DNA from 2 places in the Mesorhizobium sp. L-8-10 genome. Region 1 is predicted to be linked to the other one. Evidence: predicted binding sites of a transcription regulator. Region 1 holds the regulator's gene; the other holds the start of a gene.

Region 1 (3,196 bases):
TCCGGCGGCCAGCAGCAGCGTCTGTGCATCGCGCGCGCCATAGCGGTGTCGCCCGAGGTGATCCTCATGGACGAGCCGTGCTCGGCGCTCGATCCGATCGCCACCGCCAAGGTGGAAGAGCTGATCGACGAACTGCGCGAGAACTATACGATCGTCATCGTCACGCACTCGATGCAGCAGGCCGCCCGCGTCTCGCAGCGCACGGCCATGTTCCATCTCGGCTATCTGGTCGAGGAGGGCCCCACCGACAAGATGTTCACCAACCCCGACGACAAGCGCACACAAGACTACATCACCGGCCGCTTCGGGTAAGCGGCGGGCGGAAGGACAACGAGGACAGGATCATGGGTGAACATACCGTCACGTCTTTCGACGACGAACTCGATCATGTCGACCGGCTGATCCGCGACATGGGGGACCTTGCGGGGTCGATGGTGCAGGGCTCCACCAGGGCGCTGCTCAACTCCGACACGGCGCTGGCACAGCGTGTGATCTCCGACGACGCCGTGATGGACGCAAAGCAGCGTGAGCTCGACGATCGTGCCATCACGCTGATCGCCAAGCGCCAGCCCATGGCGCAGGACCTCCGTGCGGTGGTCGGCGCGATCCGCATGGCCGCCGACCTTGAACGCATCGGCGATCTCGCCAAGAACATCGCCAAGCGGGTGGGCGCAGTCGGCCAGAGCGTCGCGCCGCGCGGCCTGTCGCATTCGATCGAGGCGATGTCGGGCATGGTGTTGGGTCAGGTCAACGGTGTCGTCGACCACTATGTCGCCGACGACGCCCAGGCCTTGATGAAGCTGCGGGCAGACGACGAGAAGATCGACGTCCAGTACACTGCCGTGTTCCGCGAGCTCCTCACCTATATGATGGAAGATCCGCGCAACATCACGGCCTGCACGCATCTCCTGTTCTGCGCCAAGAACCTCGAGCGCATCGGCGACCATGTCACCAATATCGCCGAGAACGCCTATTTCGTCATGACGGGAGAGCAGCTTCCGGTGCAGCGGCCGAAACACGACGAAACCTCGACGACAGTCGCCGAATGAGAAAGGCTTGACCGCAAGAATACCGAGGAGATCCGACCCGCATGATTGCCCCCAAGATCATGGTCGTGGAAGACGAGGAGCCGCTATGCGTGCTCCTGCGCTACAACCTGGAAGCCGAAGGCTATCAGGTCGAGGTCATCAATCGCGGCGATGAAGCCGAGCTCCGGCTGCAGGAAAACGTACCCGACCTTCTGGTCCTCGACTGGATGATCCCCGCCGTGTCGGGCATCGAGCTCTGCCGGCGATTGAGGATGCGTCCGGAGACCGAGCGGTTGCCGATCATCATGCTGACGGCGCGCGGCGAGGAGAGCGACCGGGTGCGTGGCCTTTCGACCGGGGCCGACGACTATCTGGTGAAGCCGTTCTCGACGCCGGAATTCGTCGCCCGGGTTCGTGCTTTGCTGCGCAGGGCCAAGCCCGAAGTGCTGTCGACGGTGCTCAAGGTTGGCGACATCGTGCTCGACCGCGAAGCGCACCGGGTCTATCGCAAGAAGAGCGAGATCAAGCTCGGCCCGACCGAGTTCCGCCTGCTCGAGTTCATGATGCAGCATCCCGGGCGCGTCTTCTCGCGCAGCCAGTTGCTCGACAATGTCTGGGGCGAAACGATCTATATCGACGAGCGCACCGTCGACGTGCATGTCGGCCGCCTGCGCAAAGCGGTCAATACGGCCCGCATGCCCGATGTGATCCGCACCATCCGCGGCGCCGGCTACGCCATCAACGAGGCGTGACGTCCCCGCTGGAGCAATTCCAGCAAGAGTGCGCAGCGGTCTTGCGTCCGGAATTGCGTGACAACAATGAGTCAGGGCGTCTCGGCTTTTCGAAGAAAGGCGGAAATGCTGCTCCAGCGCGGGCCGGCGATTGCCGTCGGGCCCGCGTCAGGGCGCCCCACCGGCCGGGCGTGACACCGAACGCCTTCTTGAACTGACGGTTCAGGTGGCTCTGGTCGGCAAAGCCGGTCCTGGCCGCGATATCGGCCAGGTTCTCTCCAGCCTGGATGAGGGCGGTTGCCCGCGCCAGCCGCCGCATCAGCAGGTAGCGGTGCGGGCTGGTCCCGAAAAAGGCGCGGAACTGCCGCGCCAGACTGAACCGGTCGAGTCCGGTCACGCCCTCCAGCGCGTCGGAGCGCACGACACGGTCGAGATTGGCTTCCAGATAGTCGCGTGCCATCTCCAGCCGGGGGACATCGAGGGTGATCCTGGAAGGGGCGGGTCCATCGGCATGGCGCGACAGGCCGTCCGCCAACTCGGTGACGAGTTGGACGACGGCCAATTCGTCGAGTTCGCCCTCGATATCGGAGAGGCAGGGCAGCAGCGTCTCGCGCAGCCGCCGATCGGTGACGACGGGGTCGCGGACGAAAGGCAGCGGGGCACAGCTCGCTGCCAGGCTTCGCCGCAACAGGGCGGGCTCGAGATAGAGTATGCGATAGTGAAGTCCGGCATCGGTCGCGGCGCCGCCGTCATGCATCTCGTCGGGATGCAGCACGATCACCTGGCCCGGCAGGCTGTTTCGGACCTCGCCCCGGTAGCGGAATGTCTGAACGCCGTGCAAGGTCACGCCGATCGCATAGGTGTCGTGGCGATGAGGCTCGAAGGCGTTGCCGAAGAACTTGGCGTCGATGCGCTCCAGGCCGGGGAAGGGCGGTGCCGGCACGATGCCGCCCTCGTCGGTGCGCCCGCACAAACGTTCAAGACCGGATTGTTCGTTCCAGCCTAGATCGGGAGACATCTTGCCATCTTCCCAGCGGTGATACGATCCATGTTCCAGACCAAAGTCGCCATCGTCCTGCGCAGTGACCTTGCCGTGTGGCAGAAGCTGAACGTCACGGCCTTCCTCACCACCGGCCTTTCCTTCCGAGCTCCCGAGATGATCGGCGACGAATATGTGGATCGCGATGGCAATCGCTACAACCCCATGTCCGTCCAGCCGGTTATCGTTCTGTCCGCCGATGCGGCGACCATGAGCCAGATCCACCGTCGTTCGCTGGAGCGGGGGATCACGACCTCCCTCTATGTCGACGCAATGTTCGCCACCGGCCACGATGCCGCCAACCGCGCCGTCTTTGCAACTTTCGGGCCCGACGATGCCAAGGTGGCAGGCATTGCCCTTCGCGCCGACAAGAAGATCGTCGACAAGATCACCAAGGG
Region 2 (3,196 bases), 320 kb from region 1:
TGCATGGCTACGTCCCTCCAAAGCACAGTCTGCGCGGCAGCGAAGGCCGGCAGCTGGCAATCGTGAATGCCGAGATGTTGATCATCGCGGGCCAGCGATGCTCTAACGAGCGCCCGAAGCGCCTATTCGACCGGGACATACGTGCCGCCCTTCCAGACGTACCAGACCGGGCTCTGGGTGGTGATGTCTCCCTTGGCATCGAAGGCGATCGGGCCGAGTACCGTACTGAATTCATTCTTATGGAGCGATTGGATGACCGGTTGCAGTTCCAGCGTCCCCGCCTTTTCGACAGCCAGCGCCCAGGTCTGGATCGCGGCATAGGTCAGAAGAGTGTATCCCTCCGGGTCGAAGCCGTCGGCACGAAACCGCTCGATCACCGCGGCGGCGTTGGAGTTTAGTCGAGGGTCGGGAAACGACGTAAAGAGTGTGCCCTCGGCAGCCGCGCCTGCTATCAGGCCATATTCCTCCGTGGCCAGCACGCCCGATCCCGTTACGAGCTGGACGTTGTAGCCTCTGTCGCGCGCCGCGCGGATCAGTAGGCCCATCTCGGTCTGGTAGCCGCCGACGTAGAGCACCGCTATGTTGGCACTCTGCAGCTCGGCGATCTCCGCCGAATAGTCGGACTTGCCGGGCTGGAAAGCCTTGTAGATGGCTTCGGTGACACCGCGCTTGCGCAGCTGCTCCTTGGTGGAATCCGCGAGTCCCTTTCCGAAGACTGAATCGTCGTGGAGGATCGCGATCTCCTTGCCCTTCCAGTGATCGGCCAAATAGTTGCCGTCCATGATACCATCCGCGTCGTCGCGGATGATGACACGGAACACATTTGCTCGGCCAAGCTCCGTCAAGGTGGGATTGCTCGAGGCCGGCGAGATCATCACAACGCCGGCGTCCTGATAGATTTTCGAAGCAGGTATGGAGGCCCCGGAACAATAATGGCCGGCGACGAAGATCACACCCTCGCTGACCAGCTTCCGTGCGGCGGCGACGCCCTGGTCCGGATCGCAGAAATCGTCGGCAGTCAGGAGCCGCACTTCATCACCGAGGACGCCGCCGGCAGCGTTGATGTCCGCCACCGCCAGCTCTGCTCCGCGTTGCATCTGCTCGCCGGGCCAAGCATTTGCCCCTGTCATGGGGCCTGCCACGCCGATCAGCACGTCCGCTTGCACGCTGGCGAAGGAAACAATGCTCAAGATGCCAGCATAGAAAAACGAGCGCATGAATGCCCCCTTTTTCTAAATTAGCCTCTTCTAAGTTAGACGATGCTGGACCGTATGCAACATGCATTTGGGGGCAACTGCATCGTCACTAAATCTCTCAATTCGCGAATGTGCAGTCGAACGGCCGCCTATGGCGCTGCTTGCTTGTTCCGACAGACGGCTAGAGCGGCAAAGTTCCGCTTGGAGCCGCCTTCGGCGCCGTGTACCGAAGCATCAGGCTTTCAAGTCTGGTCTAGAGGGGCGGACGCGCCAATGGAATCGGCGCTGTCGCCCTATGTTCTTGCTTGAGTGTCAAGCAGCTTTTCACGCCCGTGAGAACGGTGCTTGACCTCGGCTGGATCAGGCCTGGACAAGCCGCAGCCTCTTGTCGAAGATTCCCAGGACGCGGGCGAGTTCGTGGCCACGCCGCAGGATCATGCCTGTTGCCGCCACGACCGAATAGGCGCCCTGCTTGCGGGCGAGCTTGGGGTCCTTGACGATCTGGAACAGCGGCGTCTCGCTGGTGCGGCGGAAGACGGAGAACACGGCGCGGTCGGAAAGATGGTCGATGGCATAGTCCCGCCATTCATTGGCGGCGACCATTCGGCCATAGAGGCGCAGAATCTGGTCGAGCTCGCGCCGGTCGAAAGACACCGGCATGTCGAGGCGCTCGCGACGCGCTTCCTGAAACGGGATCAATATTGCGGATTCGTCCCCACCCTCCGCACCAGATCCGCGTTCTGTCATCCGATCCGACCCTTTGTGACAATCACAAGACGACGACAGGTTTGCTCTTTCGTCCCGCAAAAGCAAGACCTGGGCGCAATTCGGGGGCCGATCACGCCGATTCCGGGGGGCAAGGGTCACGCGGCGTCATGTCACAAAGCAAGCGGTGGTGTTAGAATTGGTGATCCTTGGCCACAATCTCGCCACAAATAATCCAAGCTCACGCCCCAATGTCTGGCGACCATCCGTTCGTTGCCTGAGACGGTTCGGTCCGGCATCGGCTCGTAAACCCCAAGCCCCCCGCCCACGGGCCCGCGTCGGATCGAACCAACCTCGGTTTTTGCAAGGAACCGGGTGCGACGATCCCAAAACCACTGAACCGGTGTCAGTCCCGACTGGCGCCGGTTTTTTAATGCATGTCTCCCGAAATGGTGCTGGTGCAGGGTTTGGGAAAAAGACATGCGCTCAGCCAGGAGCGCACAAGCACGCGACATGCTTGTTGATCTCAGAGGCCCGAGGGATATTCGATCGCCGCCGCTCCCAGAATAGGACCGGGCGTGTCGTCCTTGCCGACCGACTGCAGAAGCACCGCGCAGCCGCCCGCGCCCCGCTTTGTCACCTCGCTCATCGGCATCTCGAATCGCGCTGCCTTGGCGTGCCAGACGCCTGCCGTCTGCATGTCTGTGACCGCATTCCAGTAGGAGACCGTACGGCCCCGATTCTCGCCTTCGGCGATGGCGATGGGCGTCACCGGATTGTAGTAGACCAGTACGACATGGGCCTTCTCGCCCGTCTTGCCTTCGCCCACCTCGATCACCAGGCTGTCGCCGAGGCGCTTGGCCGTAATCGGCACCGGCAGGCCCTGGGCGTCCGCCTTCCCCGACGCCAGCGCCGTCTCGATCGCCGCGCGGTCCGAGCCGTTTACATGGGTGGTGCCATTGATCACCGCCTGCGGCGTGTAGACCGAGCGGCTGCCGAAGGTGCGCATGTAGTCGCGCTGGCGGGCCGTGTTCTCGGGCTTGGCCAGCGTGTCGCGCCAGCCGAGATAGTCCCAGTAATCGACGTGATAGGCCAGCGCCACGATGTCGCCCTTGCCGGCCATCTCGGCGAACAACTCGTCGGCCGGCGGGCAGGAACTGCAACCCTGGCTGGTGAAGAGTTCGACGACACCACGCGGATTGCCGATCTCGCCTGCGATCGAAGGTGCTGCAATAACCGACAGGGCCAGCGCCGCCGCCAGCCCGTCAAGGTGCCGAAATCCCATGGCCGTTTCC

What was found. Region 1 encodes PhoB, which activates phosphate uptake and scavenging genes when phosphate is short. Its sites were predicted from a motif close to TGTCATNNANCTGTCAT; they were not measured.
Region 2: the regulator PhoB is predicted to act here: its motif matches at 1,959-1,975, upstream of JN280_RS09725 (DUF2794 domain-containing protein).

What each region holds. Positions count from the first base shown of each region.
Region 1 covers NZ_AP023263.1:2,411,583-2,414,778, forward strand. Annotated here, with positions in the region: gene pstB (phosphate ABC transporter ATP-binding protein PstB) at 1-312, shown strand, start outside; gene phoU (phosphate signaling complex protein PhoU) at 345-1,049, shown strand; gene phoB (phosphate regulon transcriptional regulator PhoB) at 1,091-1,780, shown strand; gene JN280_RS11325 (AraC family transcriptional regulator) at 1,767-2,777, opposite strand; gene JN280_RS11330 (DUF2000 family protein) at 2,808-3,196, shown strand, end outside.
Region 2 covers NZ_AP023263.1:2,086,995-2,090,190, forward strand. Annotated here, with positions in the region: gene JN280_RS09715 (branched-chain amino acid ABC transporter substrate-binding protein) at 1-5, opposite strand, end outside; gene JN280_RS09720 (branched-chain amino acid ABC transporter substrate-binding protein) at 123-1,217, opposite strand; gene JN280_RS09725 (DUF2794 domain-containing protein) at 1,557-1,943, opposite strand; gene JN280_RS09730 (DUF1223 domain-containing protein) at 2,428-3,186, opposite strand.